DNA from 2 places in the Bradyrhizobium sp. 18BD genome. Region 2 is predicted to be linked to the other one. Evidence: riboswitches for the same ligand, from Rfam matches in the RefSeq annotation. Region 2 holds a riboswitch; the other holds the start of a gene.
What was found. A riboswitch is a leader RNA that binds a small molecule or an ion and turns the genes downstream of it on or off. The one in region 2 is predicted to bind cobalamin.
Positions count from the first base shown of each region.

Region 1: linked by a shared signal. The riboswitch ahead of RAD16_RS37445 (TonB-dependent receptor) and the one ahead of RAD16_RS18615 (DUF1636 family protein) in region 2 are both predicted to bind cobalamin.

Region 1 is NZ_JAVAYL010000030.1:89,316-105,185, reverse strand. Features, by position in the region: gene RAD16_RS37455 (Cj0069 family protein) at 1-1,019, shown strand, start outside; gene RAD16_RS37450 (hypothetical protein) at 1,212-1,793, opposite strand; gene RAD16_RS37445 (TonB-dependent receptor) at 1,856-4,090, opposite strand; cobalamin riboswitch at 4,201-4,413, opposite strand; gene RAD16_RS37440 (hypothetical protein) at 4,489-4,758, opposite strand; gene RAD16_RS37435 (hypothetical protein) at 4,833-5,090, opposite strand; gene RAD16_RS37430 (hypothetical protein) at 5,184-5,396, opposite strand; gene RAD16_RS37425 (hypothetical protein) at 5,733-5,909, opposite strand; gene RAD16_RS37420 (adenylate/guanylate cyclase domain-containing protein) at 6,016-7,752, opposite strand; gene RAD16_RS37415 (lytic transglycosylase domain-containing protein) at 8,079-10,265, shown strand; gene RAD16_RS37410 (hypothetical protein) at 10,341-10,694, opposite strand; gene RAD16_RS37405 (hypothetical protein) at 10,691-10,879, opposite strand; gene RAD16_RS37400 (PAS domain-containing sensor histidine kinase) at 12,062-14,044, shown strand; gene RAD16_RS37395 (response regulator transcription factor) at 14,053-14,712, shown strand; gene RAD16_RS37390 (response regulator transcription factor) at 14,809-15,195, shown strand; gene RAD16_RS37385 (tripartite tricarboxylate transporter substrate binding protein BugD) at 15,270-15,870, opposite strand, start outside.
Region 2 is NZ_JAVAYL010000009.1:230,733-246,602, reverse strand. Features, by position in the region: gene bluB (5,6-dimethylbenzimidazole synthase) at 1-432, opposite strand, end outside; gene cobS (adenosylcobinamide-GDP ribazoletransferase) at 437-1,219, opposite strand; gene cobU (bifunctional adenosylcobinamide kinase/adenosylcobinamide-phosphate guanylyltransferase) at 1,216-1,719, opposite strand; gene cbiB (adenosylcobinamide-phosphate synthase CbiB) at 1,841-2,782, shown strand; gene cobD (threonine-phosphate decarboxylase CobD) at 2,794-3,759, shown strand; gene RAD16_RS18625 (cobyric acid synthase) at 3,748-5,196, opposite strand; gene cobO (cob(I)yrinic acid a,c-diamide adenosyltransferase) at 5,202-5,837, opposite strand; cobalamin riboswitch at 5,878-6,098, shown strand; gene RAD16_RS18615 (DUF1636 family protein) at 6,194-6,568, shown strand; gene cobW (cobalamin biosynthesis protein CobW) at 6,565-7,599, shown strand; gene cobN (cobaltochelatase subunit CobN) at 7,599-10,847, shown strand; gene cobG (precorrin-3B synthase) at 10,844-12,007, shown strand; gene RAD16_RS18595 (precorrin-8X methylmutase) at 12,007-12,636, shown strand; gene RAD16_RS18590 (precorrin-2 C(20)-methyltransferase) at 12,639-13,370, shown strand; gene cobJ (precorrin-3B C(17)-methyltransferase) at 13,367-14,101, shown strand; gene RAD16_RS18580 (cobalt-precorrin-6A reductase) at 14,077-14,823, opposite strand; gene cbiE (precorrin-6y C5,15-methyltransferase (decarboxylating) subunit CbiE) at 14,834-15,870, shown strand, end outside.

The sequences.
Region 1 (15,870 bases), on a different contig from region 2:
TCTCACGCGGCGACGCCACCTCGCGCCGCGAGGCGACCCCACAAAACAGCCGGTTCGTCCGCGTCTTCGAAGCGCTCGCGGCCGTCGGCATCGACGCGCAACCAGCCATCTACGACGAGAGTTTCCCCGACGTCGTCCGCGACCAATTGCTCGGGGTCGATGGCGTGCTCGTCTGGGTCGACCCGATCCATCAGGGCAAGACGCGCGCCGAGCTTGATGTGCTGCTGTGCGACGTCGCGGCGCGAGGCCCATGGGTGAGTGCGCACCCCGATGTCATTCTGAAAATGGGCGTCAAGGAGGTCCTCTATCGAACGCGTCATCTGGGCTGGGGCGCCGACACGCACCGCTACGACACGGTTGCGGCCTTCCGGGCGGAATTTCCCGAGCGCGTCCGGGCCAACGGCCCGCGCGTGCTCAAGCAAAATCGCGGCAATGGCGGCCAGGGAGTCTGGAAGGTTGAACGGCTGCCGAATGCAGACGCAACGGTTCGCGTGCTGCATGCGCAGCGCGGCAGCTTTCCCGAGGACATTCCGCTCGAGGCTTTCTTCGCGCGCTGCGAACCCTATTTCGGCTGGGGCGGCTGCATCATCGATCAGCCGTTTCAACCCCGCCTGCCCGACGGGATGATCCGTTGCTACATGAGCGGACCCAAGGTCGCGGGCTTCGGGCATCAATTGATCAAGGCCTTGATCCCGCCGCCGCCGCAAGGACCTGATGCGCCCGAGGCACAACCGGGTCCGCGGATCATGCACGGGCCGGACGCGCCGCAATTCCAGGCGCTGCGGAGGCTGATGGAGGACGAATGGACGCCGCAGATGATGAAGCTGCTGGCGATCGACGAGGCGTCGCTGCCGGTGATCTGGGACGCGGACTTCCTCTACGGGCCGCGCGATGCGGCCGGCGCCGACACCTACGTTCTCTGCGAGATCAATGCGAGCTCGTGCTTCGCAATCCCCGAGGAGGCACCGGCGGCGATCGCACGGACGGTCAGCGAGCGATTGGTGAGCGTGAGCCGATAGTCCGGGTTTGTCGCAGACAGACCACGGTCCGATCATCGCCATGACCGGACTTCAGTCTCGTAGCCTGGATGGAGCCACCGGGTCGGCGCGGAGCGCCGCCCGATGACAGGCTCCGCGCAATCCGGGGTCTTTGTCACAAGCAACACCGGTCCCGGATTTCGCTGCGCTCCATCCGGGCTACGGGACCTCCGCTCAGGCCGACATCGCGCCCTTGCGGCCGAACGGATCGACCAGCCGGACGATCTCGCAGACGGCGACGAGGCCGCCGAGCCAGGCGGCGCTGGTCAGTCCGATCCGCGTCACGATGGCCGCGGTGAAGGCGCCCTCGCCGCCCAGGAACGGCGTCGCGGCCAGCAGCGCCAGCTCGTAGGTCCCATAGGCGGCGACGAGCGTGGCGGCCAGCGTCAAGAACGTGCGGCCCCGCGGCAGCGCGCGGAGCAACGCGGATGAGACGGCCGTGGCCACCAGCGCGGCGGCGCCGATGACAAAACCCCAGGCGATGGTGCTGCCATCGACGGGATAATGCAGCACGCCAAAGCCGATGCTCTGGTTCACCAGCCAGGCGCCGATGACGACGAGCAGCGCCGGACGTAGCGGCAGCATCGCGGCGGCGATAACGGCGAAGGCGGCGAACGGCGTCGCGCAGGCGAACGCAAAGCTTGCCAGCGCACATGCCACCGTCAGCAGCGCAAAGCCGAACATCGGCGCAAGGCGGGGTGTCACCGGATGCAGCCGGACGCGGTCGCCGAGGGACGGCAGGATGTCGAGAGCCATAGATGATCTCCTTCTGTTTGAAGTCTAGTCGATTTGAGGGCCTGTGACAGCCCCATCGCGTGTCAGAACGTGGCGCCGGCCTTGAGCAGGTAGGTGCGGCCGGGCAGCGGATAGGCGCTGAAGCGGCCGTCGGTAAACGTGCTGGCGATGGCATAGTCGTAGTAGAGCGCGTTCAGCACGTTGTTGACGCTGAGCGACCAGAAATAGCGCTCGACCTGGCCGCTGAGCTTGAGGTCGATCGTGCCATTGGCGGGGATCGGCTTCTGGGTTCCCGCCTGGTCATTGTCCATGCGCCGCTCGCTCCAGAAGCGCGCGGTGGCGTCGAGCACGACATAGTTCTGCCAGATGTTCCAGGTGACGCCGGCACTTGCGGTGTAGCGCGACACCAGCGGCACGTCGTTGCCGGCCCAGACGCCTTCGCGGAACACGGCCCGCGTCACGGCCATGCCGGAGCGCAGCAGCAGCGTGTCATTGACGCGAAAGGACAGGCTGGTCTCCGAGCCGTAGCGGCGGGTCGGGTCGAGATTGGTGTTGTAGAACAGGACCGGATTGAAATGGATCTCGTTGGTGAGGTCCATCAGGTAGAGACTGCTCTGGAACTGCAAGCCGCCGCCCTTGATGCGCAGCCCGCCCTCGACGTCCTGCGAGGTCTGGGTCTTGAGCTGGAATGTCTGCGGGAGCGAAGCAAAGGTCACGGGATCGAACGACGGGCCCGACGACACACGCTCGTCGACATCAGGTGTGCGGAAGGCCCGCGCGGCACGGCCGAACAGCGAGAACATGTCATCGAGACGATGCTCGGCCCCAAGATGCAGCGCATATTGGGTCTCGTTGCTCGTGAGCCGGAGCGCGCCGATATCGGCGTTGAACGGAGCTGCCGCATCGAAATTGTCGCGCGCGGAAAGACTGATGCTCTGCACCCGCGCGCCGTAGGAGATGTCGGTGGTGGGCGCAACACCCAGCGCATGCTGGAAATAGCCCGCGACCGTCTGCTGCCGGAGGTCGTAATTGTGCCACGGTGCAAGCCTCTGCCCGGCGCCGCGGTTCTGCTGAAAGCTCGCATCGTAATAGTCGATGCCGGTCAGGAGTTGCGACGGCATGCCGAAGGCAAGGCTCTTCACGCTGAGGCGCGGCGTGATCGACCATGTCGTGAGGTCGGCATCGACATAGGTCGATGTGAAGAGAGCCGGGACCGGCGCCGGACTCGAGAAGAAGGCACTCTGCTGCTTCTTGTCGCGCACGCCGCCGTCGACGATGAGATCGACGCCGTTGACCAGCATCTTGGTGAATCCCGCGGTCGCACTATAACCTTGCTGGTTGGCGTAGTTGAAGGGTGTGCTCGTTCCCCGCCGGCTGGTTGCGAGCTCGTCGAGGCCGATGGAGGGATCGACGGTGCGGCCGCCGGGCAACCGCAGTTCCTGATTGTCGCCGGTGACGGTGAGGAAGGCGGTCAGGCCGGGCGTGGTGTAATTGAGATTGCCGACGCCGTTCTCCTGAACATAGCGATTGTTGTCGCGGTAGCCGTCGGTCCTGACGGCGTTGCCGTAAAACGAGGTCGACCACGGGCCTGAATTGAGCGAGGTCGAGACATTGCCGAGCGTTGTTTTGAACGCGCCGAAGCCAGCCTCGATGCGTGCGGTCACGGGCGGTCCGCCGACGCCGTTTTTGGTGACGATGTTGATGACACCGCCGACCGCGTTGTCGCCGTAGAGCACCGCGCCGGAATTGCCGCGGGTGATCTCGATCCGCTCGATGGAATTGAGCGGAATGGTGGAGAGGTCCACCTGCGCCATGTCGATGTCGTTGAGCCGCCGTCCGTTGACCAGCACCAGCGTGTTGGCGGTGGCAAAGGCGCCGAAGCCGCGCAAATCCACGCTGGTCCTGGCGGCGACCGGCCCGCCATAGAGCGTCGTGAGCTGGGCGCCCGGGACTTGCGTCGCAATGATCTCGGCGAGCGATTGCGACGGCGCATGCGCGATATCTCCCGCCGTGATCACGGTCGTGGCGGCCCCAACGATGCCGCCATAGCCCGCGGCAGCCTCGCTGCCGGAGCCGGATGCCGGTGCTGCTCCGCCTGGGGCGGCACGCGGTGCCGGGCGCCGCCTCATTGTGTTGCGCTCGCCCGTCGCCCTGGCGCGGGTGCGGTTCTGGTCGTCAGGCCTGGTCACTTCGACCGGCGGCAGTTGCTCCGCGGCGGCCTGCTGCGCATGGGCGATGGCGAGATCGAGCGAAGAGAGGGAGACGGACGCGACGAGGCCGGCGCTAAGGCGCCTGGCGGCAGAGACAATACGAGACACGGTTTGAACCTCGGTATGACGTCAGTGGCACGTCACAGCGAACGAGGTTTTCGGAGCGATCGATTGCTCCGGTGAAACCAATGTCTGTACTCCCCGACCGACATCTTCGCGTGTGACCACGGCTGACGGCAGGTCTCCTGGCTCGCGGGTCGTTACCGCTCCGTCGCCTTCCCAGGACCGAGATTCCCAGTGGCATGAGACGAAGGATTCACCGCTTACAGTTGCGGGGGCAGCCATGGCATTGAGAAAATCCACATTGGGAAAATCCCGCACCACGTTCCCTTTTGATCTCCGTGAGGAGAACCGTCACGGATCAATCTACGGGGCGGGCAAGCAGAGAGTCAATCGGCCGGTTGCATGGGCGTCGAAGCACCGCACCGAAGATTGCGCTGGCGCAATCAGGCCGGCTCCCTCTCGCCATGCGTCGTGATCATCGCCCGCTCGCCGGCATCGACTAGCTGGCTGATGCCGGTTCGACCTGCGAGCGCGCAGCGAATGATGTTCTCGGCAACCGATTTGCGGAAGCCATGGTCCTCGCCGCCGGGGCGATTGCGGCAGACCCGGTCCAGCGCCAGCTTCATGTTGATCCGTGTGCGGGTGTCGAAATGCTCGCTGATCATTCGCATGGCCTCGATCACGTTGATGACGAGGCGGAAACGCCCCGGCATCGGCCGGGTTCCAAGAATGGATCGTGCTACGCTGCGTTGGTTACGCCCGCCCTCTTGACTTCAAGACGGGCGAGCTACGCCCGCCCTCTTGGCCGCTGCGCCTGGGCCCAGGCCGCCGTGACATCATGCGGGGGAACGTCAATGCGCTTGATCGGGGTCAGCTCGCCGGATGCGGAGATGATCACGGTTTCCTCGCGGCGGCAGCGTGGGCAGACGAAGCGGACTTCGTACGGCTGCGCCGACCAGCTCGAGCGTTTCACATTGGCTGCCATCGGCCATGCCTCGCACTGCGAGCATGACACCAGAAACCGACCGGGATCGAGCATACCCATTCCAAAGGACTCCGCGTCCTGCCCGCCCCCTTCAATGACTAACCCATGTGAATCGTTCCGGTGCTCCCGCACCGTCAGCACGGAACCGTCCCCTCAGTGCGCGCCCTTGAGGGTGCAGGAGGTGGTGCAGGTCACGGTGGTGCCGTGGTCACACGCCTTGCAGGCTGCCACGCACTGGTTCATGTCGCGGGGATTGTAGGAGCTGTAATTCCGCGCCGGGCAGGCAGCGGTGGAGCCGGTGATGTCCTGTCCCGGATTGCAGGCCGCCGTCATCAGCGCGAGGATGAGTACTGCAACAACACGCATGGGATCGCCCTGCAAGAAACGCCGCCAAGGCGGCGACCACGAGGCACGTTGTGTTGCAACGGACCCCGGCATTCCCATCGCAAGGAACGACGCAACGCAGCGTGCCCTCGCATCCCCAGGATGCGCGCCAAACGTTAAAAACGGCTTTCGGCCGCGCAGCGCCCGCAAGCCTGCGATGGTTGCTCGCATCCTGCAGCGGGTTGCATGTCCGGGGCTTACGTCAGGCCACGACCTCGCGCTCGCAGCCAGAAGCAACCGCTGTTCAAGCAGCAGCCTCTAGGCAACGACCGTTTTAGCAACAGCCATTTAAGCAGCAGACATTTAAGCCGCAGCCATTTAAGCAGCAGCCCTGGACGCGACCGCGCGCCGCGTCTCGTTCGCCAGCTCGTAATAGTGCCCGGCGAGCTTGAGATAGAATTCCCGCTTGTTGCTTTCGGTGGCGAGCTTGGCGATCAACTCACATTCGGCCGTGAGCGTCTCAAAGCGTTCCAGCCTGTCCTCAAGTTCTGTCATCGGCGTGTCCCCATTTAACGCCTTAAGGACACTCAACCTAAGCCCGGCAAATAGGTCACGGCAAACATCGTTATGGACTAGTATCAATTATTCCGGAGTAGTCCGGCTATTTGCTGTCCATCCGCCAGGCCCCGTCCCAATCGGCCGCCGGCGGGCTCGACACGAACTCGCCGATGCGGGCGAGCATGGTCCGCGATGGGCCGTCGCCCGGCACGCTCTCCAGCGCGGCGTTGAAGGCCGCGCGAGCCTCGTCGAAGCGGCGGTCGCGATAGGCGGCAAGCCCCTCGGCATAGTGCTTGCGCAGAGCCTCTTGTGCCCCGGCCAGCGCGCCTGCCCTGCCCATCACCTCGAAGATCGCCTGCGGCGCGCTCTGGCCGGCGACCGCCAGGCGATCGATCTCGCGCAGCTCGAGATGCGCGCCGATCGCGTCGGCCGTCGCCTGTGCGATCAGGATGCGGGTACCGTAGACCTTGTTGACCAGTTCGAGCCGCGAGGCGAGGTTCACGGCATCGCCCATCACGGTAAAACTCATCATCAGCTCGGAGCCGATGCTGCCGGTCAGGACCTCGCCGGTGGCGATGCCGATGCGCAGGTCGCAAGGAGCCGGCATGGCGCGGATGCCGAGCAGGTCGGGCAATTGCTTCTGCAGCGCCGGCACCTGGTCGGCCATGTCGATGGCCGCATTGCCGGCAAGCAACGCCGGCTCGCTCTCCTCGATGAAGGGCGGGCCCCAATAGGCCATGATGGCGTCGCCGATATATTTGTCGATGACGCCGCGATGGCTGCGGATCGGCGCGGACATCACCGTGAAGTAGCGGTTCATCACCTTGACGAGGCCGTGCGGGGTCATGCCCTCGCTCATCGAGGTGAAGCCGCTCATGTCGCAGAACATGATCGTCATCACCCGCCGCTGGCCGTCGATGGCGACCTCCGGCCGGTCGATCAGCCCCTGCACCACCTTGGGGTCGATGTAGCGGCCAAAGGTCTCGCGGATGCGCTCGTTGTGCCTGAGCTGCTCGACCATGCGGTTGAAGGCGGCGGCGAGCTCGCCGATCTCGTCCTGGGTCGAGACGGTGATGGGCTTGTCGAAGCGACCGGCCTCGACCTCACGGGTGCCGGCGAGCAGCAGGCGCACCGGGCGCGTGATGCCACTCGAGACCAGCAGCGCAAAGGCAAATCCGACCACCGCCGCGAGGATCGTAATGACAGCCGAGATGATGATCGTCTGATGCTGGCGCCCGATCACCGTCGATGTTGAGGAGAAGACCTGCTTGAGCATGTCGGCGCGAATGCCGTCGATCCTCTGATTGAACTGGTCGCGCAGGGCGTCCAGATGCTCCAGCGTGCCGCGCGCCTCCGGCATCTGCTTGGCATCGATCTGCTTGAGAAGCGTTGCGTGCGCCTCGGTCATGCCCTGGCGCAGCTCGGTGACGGCGGTGTCGATGCGGGTGTCGATCCGCGCCAGCGCGGCATTGTCCGAGGGCGTCCTGGTATCGTCGATGATCGCGTTGATGTGGCTGCGCGCGTTCGAAGTCTCCTGCTCGATCCTGCGGTCGGCTTCCTCGAACTCTTTCAATCGCGCCGCATAGGCCTCCTCGTCGGGAGCCTCCTGCATCTTCATCATGACCATGCGCCGCAGCGCCACCGACCGCTCCAGCGAGCGGATATTGGCGCGCGCGAGATCGCCATAGGCCGGGATGTAGCGGTTCGTCAGCTCGTCCAGGAGGACGCCGACCTGGCTCGACATCACCATCGACAGGATCGAGGTGACCAGCATCAGGATGATCAATCCGAGGGCGATGCCGACGATCTTGCGCCGGATCGACTGGTTGAAAAGTGGCATGAGCGACGGGATAAAGGGCTGAAAGGACCGGCTGGGAACTCAATACACCGGATTTGGCGGTGGGAACACGCGCAATCTGGCCCTCGCGGCGCCCCTGACCGCACACAACCGTCGCGCGGGCCCTATTCGTTAACAAAGGTTAAAGCCATTACCCTTTCCGTCATTTCGGAAGTTCCCGAGTTCCCATCCGTATTTTGCCGCATTGTTGAACGAGCGTGAGGAATGCGAAACGATGTCATGACATCGTTTGGTGGTGTCGTTCTGATTCTCAAGCCGCATGTCGTCGCGGACCTTGGTTTGTAGTGGTTTCGCAGGGGGACCATCGAATGAACCAGTGCCTACGCTCGCTCGCGTGTGTCGTTGCCGTGGCCGCATTGGCCCTCCTTCCTACTGAGCTGGCAGCGAAGAGCAGTCACAAATCGTCGGCGTCGAAGAAAACGCATGAGGCGAAAGCCGGCGGCAAGCAGCGTCACGCTGCCGCGAAATCGCGCCACGGCAAGCATGCCGACGCCAAGCGCAAGTCCAAGAAGGACGATGAGGTTTCGGACAAGCCGGCGGCACCGCCGCTCACCGGCGATCTCGCCGCGCTGAAGGACGCCATCGATCTCGCGCGCAAGGGCAAGAGCGACGATGCGAGCGCGGCGCGCGACCGCATCGCCGACCCTGCCGGCCAGAAGCTCGCCGACTGGTTCATGCTGCGCCATTCCGAGAGCACCGCGCCATTCAAGCGCTACGCCGGCTTCCTCGCCGCCAATCCGGACTGGCCGAGCAGCGCCCTGCTCCGTCGCCGCGCCGAGGCGCGGCTGTGGCAGGAGAAGAGCGATGCCGCCACCGTGCACAAATTCACCATGGACCGGCCGACCAGCGCCAAGGGCAAGTTCGCGCTCGCCCGCGTGCTGCTGGGCGAAGGCGACAGCGACCGGGCCACGCGCCTGGTGCGTGAGGCCTGGCGGACGGAGGAATTGTCCGAGCACAGCGAAGAGGATTCCTACGAGGCCTTCCACGATCTCCTGACTGCTGAGGATCACCGCGCCCGCATGGACAAGCGGCTCGGCGCCAAGGACTATGCCGGCGCAAGGCGCGTGGCAAAACGGCTCGGCGAGGATGCGCTCGCGATCGTCAAGGCCTGCGCGGCCGTCACCGGCAAGGCGAACAAGGCCAAGGACTATCTCGACGACGTCTCGACTGAAGCGCGCCGCGATCTCGGCTATGTCCTCTGCCGTGCGCAATGGCATATCCAGAACGACCGCATCGACGACGCAGCCGAGGTGATCCTCGCCGCCGCGCCCGACATGATGGCAGCACAGGACACCGACGCCTGGTGGCGCGAGCGCCGCCTGCTGGCGCGAAAGCTGCTCGACCAGGGCAAGTCCAGGACCGCCTACGACGTGGTGCGCGCGGCAGCCGTGCCGGCGATGGAGGTCTACCGCGTCGACTATCATTTCATGTGCGGCTGGATCGCGCTGCGCTATCTCGACGATCCCAAGACGGCGATGGTGCATTTCGCTGCGATCGACGAAGGCTCGGCCAACCCGATCGCGCTGTCGCGCGCCCATTACTGGCGCGGCCGCGCCGCCGAAGCCATGGGTGCAACCGCCGATGCACGCATGAGCTACAAGGCCGCGGCGCGCTATTCGACCGCCTACTACGGCCAGCTTGCACGCGCAAAGCTCGGCATCGACCGCATCGAGCTGCGCCCGCCCTCGCCGGTGCTGGCCGCAGCCGACACGCCGGCCTCGGATGAGCGCGTGCGCGCCGCCGACATGCTCTACGGCATCGGCGAGCGCGACATGGTGTTCTATTATGCCGAGGATTTCGCCAAGGAGAGCACCGATGTCGCCGCGCTCGAAGCGCTCGGCGAGCTCGCCGGCCGGCGCAACGACGCGCGCGTCATGCTGGAGGTCGGCAAGTCGGCGCTGGCGCGCGGGTTCGCGCTCGACCATTACGCCTTCCCGACCATCGGCATCCCCGAGCACAAGCAGGTCGCGCCCGCGATCGAGACCAGCGTGATCTATTCGGTGGCGCGCACCGAGAGCTCGTTCGACCAGCGCGACAAGTCGGCGGCGAACGCGGTCGGCCTGATGCAGGTGACGCCGGAAGCCGGACGCGACACCGCAAAACGCTTCGGCCTGACCTATGACTGGGACAAGATGGTCTCGGATCCCGTCTACAACACGCAGATGGGCGCGGCCGAGCTCAGCGCGCTGCTGTCGGAATATCGCGGCAACCAGATCATGACGTTCGCCGGCTACAATGCCGGCCGCGGCCGGGTGCGCGAATGGGTGCAGGCACGCGGCGACCCGCGCGACCCCAATGTCGATCCGATCGACTGGGTCGAGCGGATTCCGCTGTCGGAGACGCGCAACTACGTCCAGCGCGTGATGGAGAACGTGCTGGTCTACCGCGCGCGGTTCGAGGGCAGCGGCATGGTCGCCGACAAGAGCGATCAGCGCGTGGTGACGCACGAAGTCAGCGCAACGGCACCCGTGGCGGCCGCAGCACCCGCTCCCTAGTCGACGCCACCGGGGCTGGACGCGGCGTCTGCCAGGTCACGTTGCTGCGGCTTCCGCGCGGGTACGATCGCGCAGCTAGGTGTCACCTCCTTCCGTCGTGATCAGGTCGCGACCGTCCAAATATGCGCCGGTCAAAACTCTCGCGAAGGTCCAGACCTGTATCGTGTAGCTCCAGCACGAAACGGCACTCAGCACCGCCAACATCTCGATCATGTTTCCGGCGGCGTTCCCGGCAGCCGGCTCTCTGTGCCCAGGCATCGACCAGGGCATCAACAGCGTCACGAATTCGCCCCGGCGGTAACAGTCATAGTCACAGTAGCGGCGCTGTGTCCGCACATGCCGGACATAGCCGGACCGGATCGACCGCGAGCACGTGCTGCACGTCGCCGCGCTTGGCGGGGGCTCGTGATTGACCAGCATGAACTTCATGAAGCCGCCCTCACGCGATCTTTCGCCAGGGCCTCGCAGAACATCGCGTAGCATTGATAATCGCAGTACGGCAGACGGGTCGGCATCTCGCGGAGATAGCTGCCGCTGATCGGCTCGCAGCACTGCATGCACCGCGCCTGCCGGAACGGGGTCCGGCCGTTCACCAGCACGAACGCGAATCTCATGTGGCACCTCCCAGAGCGAAGCAGTAAACGCCGTCCAACGGAGACAGTGCTGGCGGTGGAGCGCAAAGATGGTTTCGGCCGTCCGGATTGTCCCTGTTTCGCTCCACTTTTTGCGGCGGGACCGGAATGTATCTTCCGTCCTCCCTGCGCCGCGCATAGATCTGGCCGTCGACGTACTTGATGTCGGTCGGATAGCAGTCAGCGCTGTTGCAGCAGCTGAGACTCGGATTATCCGGCATGTGCCAGGTCGAATAGAACTTTTCGTGCAGGCCCTGGTCCTGGGGTGGGTGCTGGCGATGAACGGCGCCGTGCCCGGTCTCCTGCGCCTGGACCGTCGCGGTGGAGCAGAAGAGAACGATCGAGCACAAGAGCTTGCATGGGCGGTTCAAGGCACGGGCTCCCGGATCAGAGCTTCGGAACGATGTCAGCTCTCCAATTCAGGCTTATGCGAACTGCGCCCGGAACAACCACCGGCGGTCGCGTTCGCGGCGTGTGCGGAAACGATCGACACACTTCTTGGAGCAGAGCGCCGTGCGCCACGAGTAGTGGCGGATCAAACCAAATTTGCCGCCACACACCGCACAGCCATTGACTGAAGAGCCCCCTTCGGACTCGGATAGGCCACGCTCAGGAAGTACGGATGCATCACACATTGCTGTCTCCCACTGTTGCTTGCGCCTTTGCCAGTTCGTTCCGTTCGACCTCTCGCAGGTCGCGAATTGCGACGATCGCGGTTGCGTGTCGAGAATTGCGGTGGCTCCGTCCTTGATCGTGCCTGTCGGTAAGACCTCGGCTTCAGACCGGCTCTCGTGCACGCGCTACGATCGGCTGGTCGACACTCCCGATTGGTCGTGAGGGTAGTCTGCCCGGCACGAAGCGCTCAATTGTACGGAGGTAAAATGGCCGACATGACTAGGATTACGGGAGCTATACCTAGGTTTGTCCGTAGTCGCCCGGGGCTCCCGAACTCGTCATGTTCAACGAGACCGCGCACGATGCTCCCGCTGCACGGGTACCGTGAAAACTCTGCGGAGAAGCGCCGTTGCCGCGCCGCGCTGGCCAAGGCAGCGAGCGGTCAATCCACAGGCGAGCATCACCCCAATCCGACTTTGGCCGGAATTGCTCCTCTCGCGGCAACGTGCTCTACTCGCGTACAAGCAGAGAGCGCCGGGAGCGTCTGCGATGAAGCCTGGCCGGGCAGCGACGTTCGGGAAGTCAGCCGCGCAATTCCTAGCCGGCTGCGTCAAGCAAACTGTCACCGCTAAGCCGCACACCGAGCCCGATGGCGGCTTGCTCGAAGCGGTCAAGCAGTGGCAGCAAGTCTTCGAGCACAATCCGGTCATGTACTTCATGGTCGATCCGGCCGGAACCGTGATCAACGTGAACACGTTCGGCGCCGCGCAACTGGGCTATACGGCCGCAGAGTTGATCGGCCGATCGGTGCTGGATGTCTTCTTCGCGGAAGATCGCGACTTTGTCCGCGCGTGCGTCGCACTGTGCCTTGAGACCGTCGATCAGTCCCACACCTGGGAGATCCGGAAGGTGCGCAAGGACGGCTCGGTGCTATGGGTGCGCGAGAACGCCAAGTCCATGCTGCGGGCCGATGGCGGACCGATCGTGTTGGTCGCCTGCGAGAACATCACCGAGCGCAAGGAAGCGGAGAATGCTCTGCGACAGAGCGAGGCTTATCTCGCCCAGGCGCAGGAATTGAGCCACACCGGCAGTTTCGGCTGGAGGGCCGCAACCGGCGAGATCACATGGTCCAAGGAGACTTATCGCATCTTCCAATGCGACGAGGGAGCCAAGCCGCGGATTCCCGTCATGCTCCAGCGGATCCATCCGGAGGACCGGCTCGCGGTGGAGCGGACCACGGGTCGGGCGGCGCGCGAGGGAAAAGACTACGATCACGAATATCGGCTCGTGATGCCCGACGGCTCCATCAAGTACGTCCGAGCGGTGGCCCGGGCCACGCGAGATTCCGCCGGTTGCGTCGAGTTCGTCGGATCGGTGACCGACATCACGGCGACCAAGGAGGCAGAGCGCAGGCTGCGCGAGAGCGAACAGCGCTTTCGTGACTATGCCGAAACCGCGTCTGACTGGTTCTGGGAGACGGGGCCAGACCACCGCGTGACCCTGGTATCAGAACACTCCTATACCGTCACCGCCCCCATGGGCCTGATCGGGCTCACGCGTTGGGACATTGCTCCGGACGCCGATCTCGAGCCGGAAAAATGGCGACAACATCGGGCGGCGCTCGACGCCCACGTTCCATTCCGCGACCTGGTGTATCGCAGCAAGGACCGCAACGGGCAGCAGATCTATGTCCGGACCAGCGGCAAGCCGTTCTTCGATGCCGGCGGGAATTTTCTGGGTTATCGTGGCGTCTGCACCGACGTGACCGCGGCCATCCGGGCCGATCAGGCCGAAGACGCGTTGCGCAAGGCCCAAGCCGAACTCGCCCATGTGACACGCGTCACGACATTGGGTGAACTGACCGCTTCAATCGCCCATGAAATCAACCAGCCTCTCGCTGCAGTGATCGCAAACGCCGATGCCTGTCTTGCCTGGCTGCAGCGCAGTCCGCCCGATCTCAAGGCGGCGCGCCGCTCCGTGGAGTGGATCACCGAGGACGGCAAGCGTGCCAGCGACGTGATCCGTCACGTTCGGGCGCTCGCCAAGCGGACCGAAATCGAGATGGTTCCGCTCGACGCGAACCTGGTCGTGCGCGAGGCCGTCGCGCTTGTTCAGCGCGAAATGGCCAGCCACGCCGTATCGGTGCGAATGGAGCTGTCATCGGGCCTGCCCAAAATCTTTGGCGATCGGATCCAACTGCAGCAGGTCCTGATCAACCTGATCATGAACGGGATCGAGGCCATGGAAGACGTCCATGACCGCCCGCGCGAGCTGGCGATCCGCTCGGCAGCGGACGGCGAAGGCGCGATTCTGGTGAGCGTCGCCGATCGCGGCGTTGGCATCGGTGAACAGGCGATAGACCGCCTGTTCACGCCGTTCTTCACCACGAAGTCCGGCGGCATGGGCATGGGGCTGTCGATCTGCCGCTCCATCATCGAGACCCATGGCGGACGACTTTCCGCCGCTCCGAACCAGTCGGGCGGCGCGACGTTTCAGATCACCCTGCCCCTCCATCGAGAGGAAGCATCGTGACCGAGCGCATGGAGCCTTCGCCGCCGCCGGAGAACGCCGATCAGCCGATCGTCTTCGTCGTCGATGACGACGCCTCGATGCGCCGCGCGCTCACCAACCTCTTCGAGTCGGTCGGCCTCAAGGTCGAAGCGTTCGGCTCGGCGCCGCAGCTCCTCCAGGCCAAGCCGCCGCAAGTGCCCAGTTGCCTCGTGCTCGACATCCGCCTGCCCGGAGCCAGCGGCCTTGACCTGCAGTCCGATCTTGCCAAGGCCAATATCCACACGCCCATTATCTTCATTACCGGTCACGCCGATATTCCCATGACCGTTCGGGCCATGAAAGGCGGCGCGATCGATTTCCTGACCAAGCCGGTCCGCGACCAGGACATCCTGGACGCAGTCCAGGCCGCCATCGAGCGAGACCGCAAGCGTCGCGATCTCAATAAGACGGTCTCGGACGTCAGATCACGCTTCGAGTCACTCAGCTCGCGGGAGCGCGACGTATTGGCACTGGTGACATCAGGCCTGATGAACAAGCAAGTGGCCGCCCAACTCGGATTGGCGGAAATCACCGTCAAGATCTATCGCGGCCATATCATGCGCAAAATGGGCGCGAAGTCCCTGGCCGACCTCGTGAGAATGAGTGAGGCGCTCGGGATTCGGCCCAGCCGGTCCGACGTACAAACCTAAGTATGAGTTTGCAATGGTGAGTGGCAGGTCCACCTTGCATGGTGAGGTTGGGCCGTAGCGACGGCAAGCGCAATCCCCGGGCGAGGAGCGGACGTCTTGTCAGCGGCTTCGGTCATTTCGGTGCTTGATGACGACCCCTACGTGCGGGCGGCGATCAACAATCTCCTGGAATCGCGCGGGTATATCGTCCACACATTCGCCTCCGCCGACGAGTTTTTGAGCTCGAGAGATTCCAACCGTACCTCCTGCGTCGTCGCCGACGTGCAGATGCCGTTCAAGACCGGAATCGATCTGTTGGCGCAGATGCGCACGCAGGGTTCGGCTACGCCGTTCATCTTGATCACGGCTTTCCCCGACGAGAGCCTTCGCATGCGTGCGCTCAAGGCCGGAGCAACCTGTTTTCTCGGAAAGCCGTTCGCCCCCGCGGAGTTCATGCAATGCCTCGAGCAGGCGCTGGCAGCAGGCGACAAGATCATGGAGTAATTGCCCGGCGGCCACCGAAGGCGATGCTGGACCGCGACGATGACCGCCGACATGGGAGAAGCACGCCGCGCGCCTCAGTCCACCTTGATGTTCGCCGCCTTGATCATCGGCCACCATTTGGCGATCTCGGCCTTTTGCCGCGCGCCGAGCGCCTCCGGCGTGAGCTGGTCCTGCGGCGTCATCTCCAGGCCCTGACTTTCGAGCTGCTTCTTCACGGCGGGATCGTTCAAGGCCTCTACGGCCGCGGCGTTGAGCTTGGTGACGATCTCCTTCGGCGTGCCCTTCGGCACCCACATGCCCGACCACAGCGTCATGTTGAAGCCTTTCAGGCCCGCCTCCTCCGCGGTCGGAATCTCCGGCGCCGAGGCGAGGCGCTTGTCGTCGGTGATGGCGTAGGCGCGGATGGTGCCGGCACGGACCTGGTTGATGGAGTTGGAGGTCTGGTCGACGATGACGTCGATCTGGCCGGCGATGAGATCGTTCAGCGCCGGCGCGGTGCCGCGATACGGCACGTATTGCAGCTTGATGCCGGAGACGCTCTCGAAATAGACGCCGGCGATGTGGCTGCCGGAGCCCGCACCGGCGGTGCCGGCGGTCGGCGGCGACGGCCGCGATTTCAGCCACTCCAGCAGCTCCTTCAGCGAAGTCGCGGGCACCGCGTTCTTGCTGACCACG
Region 2 (15,870 bases):
CGCGGCGAGCCACATCGCGGTGATCGCGGCGACCACGGAATATTCCGTGGTCTCCGGCATGGTCGCGCGGCCGAGGCCGTGGCCGATGTCGCTGGCCTTGTCGGCGAACACGGCGAGATGGCCGGGGGCCTGTTCGAGGCCCGACAGCTTGAGCGCGGCATAGCGCGCGGCGCGCTCGCCGGAATAGCAGTTCAGGGCATCGGCGTTGCACGCCCTGAAGTCGTCGATCACGGCGCGGCGGCGAGCGGCATCATCGACGATGACGAAGCGCCAGGGCTGGCTGAGGCCGACCGAGGGGGAGAGGCAAGCCGTCTCGATCAGGCGATCGATGGCGCCGTCCGGCAACGGATCGCTGCGAAAGCGGCGCACGTCGCGGCGCCACACGAACAGCTCGTGCAGTTGCCGGCGGAAAGTGTCGTCGAACTCGACCATGAGGTCAGCGTCCCATCTGGAAGGCTGCGGCGACGAGCAGGATCAGGATCTCGCCTGTTTGCTCGAATGCGCCGAGGATGTCGCCGGTCTGCCCGCCGATCTGGCGGATGGCGAGCCGCGCCAGCAGCAGGCCGGCGAGCGACAGCAGGATCAGACCGGCAAGGGCCTTGCCCGGACCGAGCGCGAGGGTGAGGGCAAGCGTTCCAAGCGCGAAGGCAATGGCGACGCTGCGGCCCGGCGGCACGCCCGCGCTCGCTGAAAGTCCGTCCGGCCGCGCCGCCGGCACCAGCGACATGAAGGCAGGCACGCCCGCGCGCGCCGCGGCATGCGCCGCGCACAGCGCGAGCGTGACGGCCCAGGGACTTGCGATCGTCGCGAGCGCGCTCCAGCGCAGGCCGAACGACAGGATCAGCGCGCAGACGCCATAGGTGCCGATCCGGCTGTCGCGCATGATCTCGAGCTTGCGCTCGCGCGTGCGACCGCCGCCGAGCCCGTCGGCGGTATCGGCGAGGCCGTCCTCGTGCAACGCACCGGTGATGAGGGCGGTGGCCGCGAGAGCGAGCAGGGCGGCAATGTTCGGCGCCAACCCGAGCCGGCTCGCGACCTTGTAGACGAAAGCGCCGGCAAGGCCGACCAGCAGCCCCGCGAGCGGGAGCGCCCAGGTCGCGCGCGCAACAGTGCCGTCGGCCGCGGGCTTCGCCGATGCCACCGGGAGGATCGTGACGAACGATGCCGCCATCCGGAGATCGGCGACGATGTCTTTGAGAAAGTCGGCGCGCGGCATCATTTCAGCTTCATCGGCAGGCCGGCGACGACGAACTCGACCTCGTCGGCGACGCCAGCAATGATCTGGTTCATGATCCCGGCGGCGTCGCGATAGCTGCGCGCCAAGGCATTGTCGGGCACGATGCCGAGGCCGACCTCATTGGTGACGAAGACGACGGGGCTCTTCAGGCGGGGCAGGGCGCCCGCGAGCTCGCTCACCTCGCGTTCCCAGTTGCGCTCGGCGTGCATCAAATTGGAGAGCCACAGCGTCAGGCAGTCCACCAGTCTCGCGCCACCGCCATCGCTTGCGACCAGCGCGGGCACGAGGTCGAGCGGCACTTCGCGCTCGATCCAGTCGGTTCCGCGCCGCGCGCGGTGCTTTGCGATGCGTGCTTCCATTTCGGCATCGAGCGCCTCGGCCGTCGCGACGTAGACGGGCTGCCCGGGGAAGGCGCGCGTGCGCATTTCTGCACGCTTGCTCTTGCCCGATCGCGTTCCGCCCGTGATCAAGATGACGGCCATCAAACTCTCCTGTGGGCGTGACTAATCACCAAACGCGGCCAAAGACAAAGCCGAAATCAGGCGGGTAGGGGCTTGCGCTCGCCGCTGGCTTTGCGCAACAGGGGCGGGACAGGAGGCGGGTTTGGGCTTTGCGGGCGCGATGGTGGTGGCGATGGCGGTGGATGCCCTCCTGGGCTGGCCGTCATGGCTGTTCGCGCGGATCGGCCACCCCGTGACCTGGCTGGGCCGGCTGATCGGCGCCGTCGATTCCGCCTGGAATCGCGAGGCCGCTACGCCGGCGCTCCGCCGTGCCGCCGGTATCGCCGGAGCGCTTGTGGTGATCGCGATCTCCGTTGCACTCGGCTCGGTGCTGCAGTCCATGCTCCCATGGGGCTGGATCCAGATCGTGCTGGTCGGCGTCCTGGCCTGGCCGCTGGTTGCTTTGCGTTCGTTGCACGATCACGTGGCTGCCGTCGCGAACCCGTTGCGGGCCGGTGACATCGCCGCCGCACGAGAAGCTGTTTCGCGCATCGTCGGCCGCGATCCGGCGGCGCTCAATGAAGCCGGCATCGCACGCGCGGCGATCGAGAGCCTCGCCGAGAACGCCTCTGACGGCATCGTTGCGCCGGTCTTCTGGGGCACGCTGTTCGGTCTGCCCGGCATCTTCGGCTATAAGGCGATCAACACGCTGGATTCCATGATCGGCCATCGCAGCGAACGGCACGAAGCCTTCGGCTGGGCCGCGGCGCGCATCGACGACGTCGCTAACTTCATTCCGGCGCGCCTGACCGGTTTTCTGTTCGTGCTGCTGGCCCCACGACGATCGGAGGCGCTGTCGTGCATGACACGGGATGCGCGCCATCACCGTTCGCCCAACGCCGGCTGGCCGGAAGCGGCAATGGCCGGCGCACTCGGCGTGCGGCTCAGCGGCCCCCGCATCTATCACGGCAGCGCGACCGACGAGCCCTGGCTCAACGAAGGTGAGCGCGACCCGCTCGCCGCCGACATCGCCGAGGGATTGACCGTCTACCGCCGCGCCATGCTGCTGCTCGCCGGCGTCCTTGCGATCCTCGCCTTCGCGTGAAAGAACAGGGCATGCGCGAGCACGGTGGAAATCTCGATCTGGCCCAGCAGCGTTTTGGCGGACGCTCAGAGGACTGGATCGATCTGTCGACCGGGATCAACCGGGTGCCTTATCCCGTGGGCGAGGTGAGCGCGCGCGCATGGAGCGCGCTGCCGGCGCGCGCCGAGATCGAGGCGCTGCACCAGGCGGCGCGGCACGCCTATCGCACGAACGCGCCGGTCGTCGCGCTCGGCGGTGCGCAAGCCGCCATTCAATTGCTGCCGCAGCTCGCTGCGCCCGGCCGCGCGCGCATCCTGGCGCCGACGTACAATGAATATGCCGGCGTGCTGTCGGCTGCGGGCTGGGATGTCCAGGAGGTCGCGCAACTCGACGCGCTGGCAGGGGCGGACCTCGCCATCGTCGTCAATCCCAACAATCCCGATGGCCGGAGTTTTGCGCCAACGGATTTGCTCGCGCTGCTGCCGCGCGTCGGCCGTCTCGTGACCGACGAGAGCTTTGCCGATGCCGTTCCGCAGCTCTCGCTTGCGCCGGAAGCGGATCGGCCGGGACTGCTGATCCTGCGCTCGTTCGGAAAGTTTTATGGCCTCGCCGGCTTGCGGCTTGGGTTCGCAATCGGCAATGCGGTCGACATCGACAAGCTAGCGACATTGTCAGGCCCATGGCCCGTGTCCGGACCGGCAATCGCAATCGGCTGCCGCGCCCTGCGTGACGGCGCCTGGGCCGAAGCCACGTCCGCGCGGCTCACCCAGGACTGTGTTCGCCTCGACGAGATGGCGCACGCGCAGCGCTGGACGCTCATTGGCGGTGCACCGCTATTTCGTCTCTACGAGACGCCAGATGCATGCGCCGCGCAGGAAAAGCTGGCGCGCAGCCACATCTGGTCGCGCGTATTCTCCAGAGAGCCAACATGGTTGCGGCTCGGGCTTCCCGGCAGCGAAGCCGAATGGGAGCGCCTCGCCGAGGTTCTAGCGTGCTAGCGCGAGCAGGCCTTCGACATCGAGATGCTTTTCGATGTGATCGGCGAGGGCATCGAGCGCACTTTCGACCCTGGCGTGATAGGGCTCGTTGCCGGCTGGAATATCCAGTTTTGCCAGATAAGCCTTGCGGAAATTATCCGACGTGAACAGACCGTGCAGATAGCTGCCCTGCACGCGGCCATCGCCGGAGATCGCGCCTTCCGGCTCGCCGTTCAGCTTCGCGAACGGGCGGGCCCGATCGGGCCCATAGGTGCGACCGATGTGGATTTCGTAAGCCGCGATCGGCTGGTCGGTGGCGGCATGCACGGCCGCGACACGCGTCAGCGTCTTTTGCGGGCTCATCACTGTCGCCACGTCGAGAAGTCCGAGGCCCGGTGTGTCGCCGGCAGGGCCTTCGATGCCATCGGGATCGGCGACGCTCTGCCCGAGCATCTGATAGCCGCCGCAGAGGCCGAGCACGTGGCCGCCCCTGCGGTGATGGGCGAGCAGATCGATGTCCCAGCCCTGCGCGCGCAGGAAGGCGAGGTCGCCGCGGGTGGATTTTGAACCGGGGATGATGACGAGGCGGACATCGCCCGGGATCGCTTCGCCCGGGCGCACCATCACGAGATCGACGCCGGGTTCGAGCTTGAGCGGATCGAGATCGTCGAAATTGGCGATGCGCGACAGCGCGAGACAGGCGATCTTGCACTGGCCGGGCTTGCGCGAGTCACTGAGGCCCAGCGCATCCTCGGCCGGCAGCTCGCCGGCGCGCGAAAACCAGGGCAGTACGCCGAGGCCGCGCCACGCGGTCTTTTCCGCAATAAGCCTATAACCGTCGTCGAACAGCGTGGGATCGCCGCGGAACTTGTTGATGACAAAGCCCTGGATCATCGCGGCATCGTCAGGATCGATCACCGTCTTGATGCCGACGAGCTGCGCAATGACGCCGCCGCGGTCGATGTCGCCGACCAGCACCACCGGCACGTCGGCCTTGCGCGCAAAGCCCATATTCGCGATGTCTGCCTTGCGCAGGTTGACCTCGGCCGGGCTGCCGGCACCTTCGACCAGCACCAGATCAGCGCGAGCCTTCAGCCGCTCAAAGCTCTCCAGCACCGCGCCCATCAACGACGGCTTCATGGCCGCGTATTCGCGCGCACGGGCGGTCGCGATACGTTTTCCGTGGACGACGACCTGCGCGCCGACATCGGTCTCGGGCTTGAGCAGCACCGGGTTCATGTCGGTGTGCGGCTCGACGCCGGCGGCGAGCGCCTGCAGCGCCTGGGCGCGGCCGATCTCGCCGCCATCGACGGTGACGGCGGCGTTGTTCGACATGTTCTGCGGCTTGAAGGGGAGCACGCGCAGGCCGCGCCGCGTGAAGGCGCGCGCAAGGCCGGCGACGATGAGCGACTTGCCCACGTCCGAGCCGGCCCCCTGGATCATCAGCGCGCGTGCCATCGACTTCAGAACTCGACGCCGGCCTGCGCCTTGATGCCGGAGCGGAACGGATGCTTGACCAGCGTCATCTCGGTGACGAGATCGGCGATCTCGATCAGCTCGTCCTTGGCGTTGCGCCCGGTGAGCACGACATGCGTCATCTCGGGCTTTTGCGTCGTCAGGAATTCGACGACCTCGGCGATGTCGAGATAGTCGTAGCGCAGCGCGATGTTGATCTCGTCGAGCACGACCATGCGCAGGTTCGGATCGAGGATCAGCTCCTTGGCCTTCTCCCAGCCGGCGCGCGCGGCGGCGATGTCGCGGGCGCGGTCCTGCGTCTCCCAGGTGAAGCCTTCGCCCATGGCGTGGAACTGGCAGAGCTCGCCGAAATGGCCGGTGAGCAGCCGCCGCTCGCCGGTATCCCAGGCGCCCTTGATGAACTGCACGACCGCGCAGGGGAAGCCATGGGCGACGCAGCGGACGATCATGCCGAAGGCGGAGGACGACTTGCCCTTGCCGGCGCCGGTGTGGACGATGATGAGGCCCTTTTCGCCGCTCTTGGTCGCCATGATCTTGTCGCGGGCGGCCTTCTTCTTCGCCATTTTCTGGGCGTGCCGGGCGTCGGTTTCCTCAGCTGTTTGGGTATCCGGTTCTGGCGTCATCGTACCCGGTCCTTCGGCTTGACAAGAGGCGGCCGGGGGCAAATGGTGGCCCGGCGTTGGTTCCTGTCCTATGACAGGCGAAGAGGGAATGCGATAGGGTCCGAATCGGCAAGATTTTGATCCAAACTGCAGCCGCCCCCGCGACCGTGACCGGAGAGATGCCCAAAGCCACTGATCCCTCGCGGGATCGGGAAGGCGGGGATCGAAGGGCCCAAACCCTGCTCCGCAAGCCGGGAGACCTGCCAGCGCGGACGAGTTTTGGACCGGCGGACGGGGTGTTCCGCGACGGGGAAACGGCCTCTCAAGTCAGGGTCCGTGCGCCTCATCGCCTCCCGCTGTTTATCCTGGAAGAGGCGATGACGGTCACACTTCACGTCTGTATCACCTGCCGCGCCGGCCAGACGCTGGGCGAGGGCGAGACCACCCCGGGCAAGCGACTGCATGGCGCGATCCTCGAGGCCGGCGTGCCCGAGGGCGTCAGCGTGGTTCCCGTAGAATGCCTGTCTGCATGCAGCCAAGGCTGCTCTGTGGCGCTCAGTGCGCCCGGCCGCTGGTCCTATGTCTATGGCCGCCTGTCGGATGCGAATGCGCAGGACGTGGTCGCCGGCGCCGCGGCCTATGCGGCCGCGCCCGACGGCCTCGTGCCCTGGCGCAGCCGTCCCGAAATCTTCCGCAAGCAGTCGCTTGCCCGCATTCCCCCCATTGCCGTGTTGCCGGAGGCCGCTGAATGAACTCGCTTGCAAAAGTCCCGGTGACGGTGGTCACGGGCTTCCTCGGCTCCGGCAAGACGACGCTGATCCAGCACCTGCTCAGCAATGCCAACGGCAAGAAGCTCGCCGTGCTCGTCAACGAGTTCGGCAGCGAGGGCGTCGACGGCGAGATCTTGAAATCTTGCGCCGACGCCAACTGCCCGGAGGAGAACATCGTCGAGCTCGCCAATGGCTGCATCTGCTGCACCGTCGCCGACGATTTCATTCCGACCATGGAGCAGCTCTTGGCGCGCCCGGTGCGGCCCGATCACATTCTGATCGAGACCTCGGGCCTCGCTTTGCCCAAGCCTTTGCTCAAGGCATTCGACTGGCCGGAGATCCGCTCGCGCATCACGGTCGATGGCGTGATCGCGCTCGCCGATGCCGAGGCCGTCGCCGCCGGCCGCTTCGCGCCGGATCCGGATGCGGTCGAAGCCCAGCGCGCGGCGGACGAGAATCTTGATCACGAGACGCCGCTCTCGGAAGTGTTCGAGGACCAGATCGCCTGCGCCGATATCGTGCTGCTGACCAAGGCGGACCTTGCCGGTGCGGCCGGGTTGGAAGCGGCCAAGGCGGCGATCATCGCCGAGATGCCGCGCCGCGTGCCGATGCTTCCCATCACCGACGGCGCGATCGATGCGCGCGTCATTCTCGGCCTCGGCGCTGCCGCCGAGAACGATCTCGCCGCGCGTCCCTCGCATCACGATGGCGAGGAGGAGCACGAGCACGATGATTTCGCCTCCGTCGTGATCGATCTTCCGGAAGTGGCGGATGTCGACGCACTGGTCGCCTCCGTGCAGAAGCTGGCGCGCGAGCAGAACGTGCTGCGCGCCAAGGGCTACATCGCGGTGGCAGGCAAGCCGATGCGCCTGTTGCTGCAGGCCGTCGGCGAGCGTGTGCGCCACCAGTTCGACAAGCCCTGGGGCGCAGGCAACAGGCAGTCAAAGCTCGTCGTGATCGGCGAGCACGGCGATATCGACGAGGCCGCGATCAAGGCGGGATTGGGAGTCTGATGCACGTCGTCTTCCGCGAGAGCCGCGGTCTGGAGGAGACCGCGACGCCAAGGGACATCGGCCAGGACCCGGCCGATCTCGTGGTGCTCTCGTACTCGGATTCCGACCTTGCAGCGTTTGCGGCCGGCTGGCGGCGCGGCCAGAGCAGCCTGCCGTCGCTGCGGCTCGCCAATCTTGCGGAGCTGCGTCATCCGCTGTCGGTCGATACCTATATCGAGCGCACGCTGTCGCAGGCGCGGGGCATTCTGGTGCGGCTGATCGGCGGTGAGTCCTATTGGCCCTATGGCCTTGCGGCTCTGCAGCAGCTCGCCAAGGACCACAACATCGTGCTGGCCGTGCTGCCGGCCGATGGCCGCGACGACACGCGGCTGGATTCGTATTCCACCTTGCCGGTCTCGACGTTGCGGCGGCTCAAAGTGCTCTGCGACACCGGCGGTCCCGTCGCGGCGCAGGCGGCGATCGCGCAGCTCGCGCTGGCCTCAGGCCTCTATGCCGGTCCGGTCGTCGGCGAGATGACCGTGCCTGAAATGGGCTTCTACGATCCGGAGCGCGGTGTCATTGCCGCGCCGACAGCCAGTGAACGGAAGCCGCGGGCGCTGGTGACCTTCTATCGCTCCTATCTCACTGCCGCGGACTCCGGCCCGGTCGATGCCCTGATCGCGGCGCTGCGCGAGAAGGGATTTGACGCGTACGGCGTGTTCGCCACCTCGCTGAAAGCTGCGGGTGTTGCGGACTGGCTGCGTGAGCATCTCGCGAAGAATCCTCCGGCGGCGATCGTCAATGCGACGGCGTTCTCCGCCATCGGTGACGACGGTACGACGCCGTTCGATGCGGCGTCTTGCCTCGTGTTCCAGGTCGCGCTCTCGACCGCGCGGCGCGAGGACTGGGCGGAGTCGCTGCGCGGCCTGTCGCCCGGCGATCTCGCGATGCATGTTGTGCTGCCCGAGGTCGATGGCCGCGTGTTCACGGGCGTGGTGAGTTTCAAATCCGCCGCGGAGCGCGATTCCGATCTGCAGTTCTCGCATCTCGCGCATCGGGCCGACGAGGAACGCGTGACGGCTGTCGCCGCGCGCGTCGCGGCGTGGCGGAGCCTTGCGGAAAAGCCTGCTGCGGAGAAGCACGTCGCCATGGTGCTCTCGAACTATCCGGGTCGCCCGCACCAGATCGCGCATGCGGTTGGTCTGGATGCACTGGCTTCCGTCGAGGCCTTGATGTCCGATCTTGCGGAGGCCGGCTTCGGTGTCGCGCCGGTCCCAGCGCTCGGCGAGACGCTGCTGAATCAGCATCTGACCTGGAGCGTCGCCGATTACTGCGCGGCGCTCGCGCGTTTGCCGCAGACCTTGCAGGACGATCTCGCACAAGCCTGGGGGGCGCCGGACAGCGATCCGAGCTGCCGCGATGGCGCGTTCCATTTCCCGGCCGTCGCGTGCGGCCAATCGATCATCGCGGTCCAGCCGGAGCGCGGTGATGCGGTGACACGCGATAGCGATTATCACGATCTCGCCCGCACGCCGCGCCACGCCTATGTCGCCTTCTATCTCTGGCTTCGCGGGCAGGGGATTGATGCCGTCGTGCACATGGGCGCGCATGGCACGCTGGAATGGCTGCCCGGGAAATCCGTGGCGCTGTCGTCCGCCTGCTGGCCCGAAGCTCTGATCGGCGATCTCCCAATCATCTATCCCTTCATCGTCAACGATCCCGGCGAGGCTGCGCAGGCCAAGCGGCGCATCGGTGCCGTCACCATCGGCCATCTGCCGCCACTGCTGGAAATATCCGCGGTGCCGGAAGGCTTGCGCCGGCTCGAACGCCTGCTCGACGAATATTCGACCGCCGATGGTCTCGATCCCGCCCGCCGCCGGCGCCTGATCGCCGCGATCCGCGACGAGGCGCGCGCAGCAGGCCTCGAAGACGATCTCGGTCTCGATGCATCGGCCGCGCCCGCCGAAGCGATCCCGCGCATCGATCGCTTCGTCTGCGATCTCAAGGAAAGCCAGTTCGGCGACGGCCTGCACGTGTTCGGCCGCGGCGCCTGCGGCGATGCCGAGCGGGACGCGCTGCGTGCGGCGCTCGCAGGACAGCGCGTTGCGCCGGGACCATCCGGCTCGCCCTATCGCGGGCGCCAGGACGTGCTGCCGACGGGACGCAATCTCTTCGCGGTCGATCCCCGCGCGGTGCCGACGCCGTCGGCGCATGCGCAGGGCATCAAGCTCGCGGAAGAGCTGCTGCGCCGCCATCTCCAGGATCACGGCGATTGGCCGAAGGGCCTCGTCGTCGACCTCTGGGGCTCGGCGACGATGCGCACCGCGGGCGAGGAGTTTGCGATGGCGCTGCATCTCGCCGGCCTTGCGCCGCGCTGGGATCACGCCTCCGGCCGCGTCACCGGCTATGACATCATCGCGCCGGCCGAGCTCGGCCGCCCGCGCATCGACGTGACGCTGCGGGTCTCAGGCCTGTTCCGCGATGTCTTCGCGGGTCTTGCGCAATTGTTCGACGCCGCCACAGCAGCGCTCGCAAGCCGTGAAGACGAGGGCGAGGAGAATCCGTATCGCCATCGCGCCTCCCGCGTGTTCGCGCCGCGCCCCGGTCAATATGGTGTTGGCCTCTCTGCGATCCCCGATGCCTTTACGCCCGAGACCCGCGATGCCGCCGGCGAAGCCTGGCTGTCGGCATCGTCCTGGGCGTTCTCCGCCGATGGCGAGATCAAGCCGGATCGCATCGGCATCGAGCAGCGCCTTGCATCTGCGGACGCGTTCGTTCACGTCCAGGATCTGCCGGAAACCGATCTGCTGCTTGCGGCCGACTATGCCGCGCATGAAGCCGGCATTGCGGCGGCCGCAGTTCATCTCGGCGCGACGGGACCCTCGCTCTATCATCTCGACACGACGCGCCCCGACGAGCCGCACGCGCGCACGCTGACGGAAGAGATCTCTCGCGTCGTCCGCGCCCGCGCGGCCAATCCGGCCTGGATCGCCGGCATGATACGCCACGGTTTTCGCGGTGCCGCCGAGATTACCGCGACGCTCGAACATATGGCGGCGTTTGCGCATCTGGCCGATGCCGTGCCGCCGCACCTGTTCGATCTCTATTATGACGCGACGCTCGGCGATGCCGACGTTCGCACCTTCATGGCCCGCGAAAATCCGGCGGCACTCGCGGCGATGGAGATCTGCTTCACGCGCCTGCACGAAGCCTCGCTCTGGCGAACGCGCCGCAACTCGATTGCGGCTGCGCTGCGGGAGGCATCATGAGCGCGTCCATGATCAAGGGCTGGTGTCCCGGTGCCTTGCGCCCGATGCAATCGGGCGACGGGCTGGTGGTCCGCGTGCGCCCGTTCGGCGGGAGGCTCGATGCAGCGCAGATCTCCGGGCTTGCGCATCTGGCGGAGCGCCATGGCAATGGTCTGATCGACGTGACCAGTCGCGCCAATCTCCAGATCAGGGGCGTCACTGAGACCAGCCACCGCCTGCTGCTTGACGGTCTTGCGCAGCTTGCGTTGCTCGATCCGGACACCGAGACCGAATCCCGGCGGAACATCATCGTCACACCGTTCTGGCGCGATGGTGACGAGAGCCAATCGCTTGCTGCGGAGCTTGAAGAGGCGCTCGAGGGCTGCGCGCTCGCGCTTCCGACGAAGTTCGGCTTTGCCATCGATGACGGCACCTCGCGCGTGCTGGCAGGCGATTCCGCGGATGTGCGGATCGAGCGTGATCGTGCCGGCGGCCTCCTGGTGCGGGCTGATGGTGCGAAGCTCGGCCGCTCCGTTGCGCGCGGCGAAGCCGTGGCCGCTGCACTCGCGCTCACCCATTGGTTCGTGACGTTGGGCGGTGCGAGAGGCGGGCGCGGCCGCATGGCGGCGCATCTCGCCGCCGGTGCCATCCTGCCCGAGACGCTGCGTGGCGAGGCCGAGCCGGCGCCGATCATGGCTGCGGCGCGCCCCGGCCTTTATCCGCAAGGTGCGATGGTCGGCGTCGCCTTCGGGCAAATGCCGCATGCGACGCTCAGCCAGTTCGCTGGCTGCGGGCATGCGCTACGCATGACGCCCTGGCGCATGGTGCTGAGCGAAGGCAAGCGGACGATGCCGTCGGCGGCGGGCCTCATAACCGAGGCCTACGATCCGGCGCTGCGCGTCATCGCCTGCAGCGGCGCGCCGCGCTGCCGCGAGGCTCATGCCGACACCCGCGCGCTGGCGGCGGCGCTTGCGCCGAATATCGGCTCGGCCGCGCGGCTCCACGTCTCCGGCTGTGCCAAGGGCTGCGCGCATTCCGGTGCGGCCGCGGTCACGCTGGTTGCGACCGGCGCCGGCTTCGACCTCGTGCGCGGCGGATCGACGCGCGATGAGCCTATCCTGCGTGGCCTGGATCGCGACGACATCGTCAAGAATCCCTCCATCCTGATGGGAGGGCACTGATGCCGCATACTTATGAAACCGACGGCGCGGCGATCTACCGGCAATCCTTTGCGACCATCCGCGCCGAAGCCGATCTCGCCCGCTTCACGCCCGACGAGGAGCAGGTGGTGGTGCGGATGATCCACGCCGCCGGCATGGTCGGCCTCGAAGCTCATATCCGCTTCACATCAGGCATGGCGACGGCAGCGCGTGTTGCCCTCCAGAAGGGCGCACCGATCCTGTGCGACGCCCGCATGGTCTCCGAAGGAATCACGCGCGCCAGATTGCCTGCGGCTAATGCCGTCATCTGCACGCTCAGTGACGAGTCCGTTCCCGCGCTGGCGCAATCCATGCGCAACACGCGCTCGGCTGCCGCGCTGGAGCTGTGGCGTCCGCATCTCAGTGGTGCGATCGTCGCGATCGGCAACGCGCCGACCGCGCTGTTTCATCTGCTCAATATGCTCGAGGACCAAAGCTGTCCGCGGCCGGCGGCGATCATCGGCTGCCCCGTCGGCTTCGTCGGCGCGGCCGAATCCAAGGCGGCGCTGATGGCCGATCCGCCGGTGCCGGCGCTGACGGTCGAGGGCCGCCTCGGCGGCTCCGCCATCACGGTTGCCGCCGTGAACGCGCTGGCGAGCCGGAGCGAATAGAGATGGGACGCATCATCTGCTGCGGTCTCGGCCCTGGCGATCCTGATCTGATGAGCGTGCGCGCCGATCGCACGGTGCGCGGCGCAAAGCACGTGGCCTATTTCCGCAAGAAGGGCAGGCCCGGCCAGGCGCGGCGCATCGTCGAGGGCATGCTGGCGGCCGACGTCACCGAATATCCCATGGAGTATCCGGTCACGACGGAGATCGCGTTTGACAGTCTTGAATACGTCCAGCTGCTCGCCGGCTTCTACGACGAATGGGCGGAGCGGCTGGCGCGGCTTGCGCGCGCGGTCGACGTCGTCGTGCTCTGCGAGGGCGATCCCTATTTCTACGGCTCCTTCATGCATCTGCACAGCCGTCTGCAGGGGCGCGTCGAGATCGAGGTGATCGCCGGCATCCCCGGCATGGTCGGCTGCTGGAATGGCGTCGGCCAGCCGATCGCGCTCGGCGACGACGTGACGACGGTGCTGATGGGTACGCTTCCCGAAGGCGAGCTCGAACGCCGCATGCGCGATTCCGATGCGCTGGTCATCATGAAGACCGGGCGCAATCTCGCGAAAGTCCGCCGTGCGCTCGCTGCTGCCGACCGGTTGGATGATGCCTGGCTGGTCGAGCGCGGCACCATGCCGGGCGAGCGGGTGCTGCGGCTCGCCGAAATCGATGCCGCCGATTGTCCTTATTTTGCGATCGTGCTCGTGCACGGTAAGGGCCGGCATCTGGACGCCGCCGAATGACCGGCACGCTGACCATCGCGGGCCTCGGGCCGGGCAGCGATGCGCTGGTGACGCCGGAGGTCTCCGCCGCGCTCGCATCCGCAACGGACATTCTGGGGTACGCCCCCTATGTCGCGCGCGTGCCGCCGCGGCCCGGACTCACCCTGCATCCCTCCGATAACCGTGAGGAGTTGCGGCGCGCGAGCGAAGCCCTGCGGCTTGCAGCCGAAGGCGGGCAGGTCGTCGTCGTCTCCTCCGGCGATCCCGGCGTATTTGCGATGGCTTCGGCCGTGTTCGAGGCGCTGGAACAGGCGCCGCAATGGCAGCAGCTTCCGATCCGTGTGCTGCCCGGCATCACCGCGATGCTGGCTGCGGCTGCGCGCGCGGGTGCGCCGCTCGGCCACGATTTCTGCGCGATCAATCTCTCGGACAACCTCAAGCCTTGGACGGTGATCGAGAAGCGCCTGCGGCTTGCTGCCGAAGCCGATTTTTCGATTGCGATGTACAATCCGCGTTCGGCGAGCCGGCCGGAAGGATTTGGCCGTGCGCTCGCGGTCTTGAAGGATGCCGGTTGTGGCGATCGCCTCGTGATCTTCGCGCGCGCGATCAGCGCGGCCGACGAGACGATCACGACCGTCATGTTGAACGACGCGACGCCCGAGATGGCCGACATGCGCACGCTTGTCATCGTCGGCAACTCGCAGACGCGCCGCGTCGGCCGTTGGGTCTATGCGCCAAGGCGGGTCGAATGACCGAGCCACTGCATGATCTCGGCCACGCTCTCGACCTGCAATCGCGCGGGCAATTGCGGCCGCGAGATCATGATCACGGGCAGGCCGAGCCTACGCGCGGCGTCGATCTTGGCGCGGGCGCCGTCGCCACCGGAATTACGGGCAACGATCCAGGCGATGCCGCGCGTGCGCAGCATCTCCAGCTCCCCGTCAAGCGTGAACGGTCCGCGCGACACGATCACGTCAGCTACAAAGGGCAGGGGCGCTTCGGGCGGATCGACGAACCGCAGCGTGTAGGCGTGCTGCGGCTTGCGCGCGAAGGGCGCGATGTGCTGGCGACCGATGGCGAGGAACACCTTTGTGGGCGCTTCGGGCAGCGCGGCGACCGCGGCGGTGACGTCGGCGACCTCGATCCAGTTGTCAGCGGCCGCTCTGATCCAGGGCGCGCGCTCCAGCGCGATCAGCGGCGTGCCGGTGTCCGCACAGGCTTCGACCGCATGACGGCTCATCTCGGCCGCGAAGGGATGCGTTGCGTCGATGACATGCGTGATGCCTTCACGCCTGATGTATGCGGCAAGCCCGCTGACGCCACCAAAGCCGCCGATGCGGGTCGGCAGGGGCTGATCGGCTGGCGCGCGGGTGCGGCCGCCATAGGAATAGACGGCGTCGATGCCGGCGCGCGCAATCGCCGCGGCGAGCAGGCTCGCATCGGCAGTTCCGCCCAGAATAAGGGCGCGCGTCATGGCTGATTCCTTGGCTGATCCCTGGCTGACTATCATCGGTATCGGCGAAGATGGCCTTGCAGGCCTGTCCGAAGCAAGCCGAAAGGCGCTTGCCAAAGCAGAAACTGTTTTTGGCGGTGAGCGTCATCTCGCTCTTGCAGATGTAGAAAGCCGCGGCCGCGCGTGGCCTGTGCCATTCGACGCAGAGGTCGTGCTGAGCTGCCGCGGCCGGCCGACAGCAGTACTCGCCTCGGGCGATCCGTTCTGGTACGGCGCCGGCGCAAGCCTTGCCGAGAAGCTTGAAGCAGGCGAGTGGGGCGCGCATTCGGCGCCGTCGACGTTCTCGCTTGCCGCCGCGCGACTTGGCTGGCGCCTCGAGACAATTGCCTGCCTTGGTCTCCATGCCGCGCCGTTCGAGCGCCTCGTGCCGCACCTTGCGCCGGGCGCGCGGATCATTTGTCTCGTGCGTGATGCGAAGGCCCCAGGCGATCTCGCGAAATGGTTGACCGAACGTGGATGGGGCGCCTCACTCGTGTGGACTCTCGCAGCGCTGGGCGGCCCACGCGAATACATTGGCCAGCATCGCGCCGACCTGTTTGCTGAGGATCTTGACGGCAATCTGGTTGCGGTGGCCCTGCAGGCGTGGGGAGGCCAGGGCATTCCCCGCAGTTCCGGTCTTTCGGACGATCTCTTCGTCCACGACGGACAGATCACCAAACGACCGGTGCGTGCGCTCGCGCTCTCGGCACTGGCGCCGCGTGCGGGCGAACGGCTGTGGGACATCGGTGCGGGCTCGGGTTCGATCTCGGTGGAGTGGGCCCTGTGCGGCGGGACGGCGACCGCGATCGAAGCGCGCGAGGATCGCGCCGCAAACATTCACAGCAATGCGGCCGCGTTTGGATTGGCGCATCGGATTACTGTCGTCACGGGAAGGGCGCCCGAAGCTCTCGCGGCGCTGGACGCGCCAGATGCCGTCTTCATCGGTGGCGGCCTCGATCGTGCGATGTTCGAGGCGATCTGGTCGCGACTCACGCCGGGCGCGCGGCTCGTTGCACACTCAGTCACGCT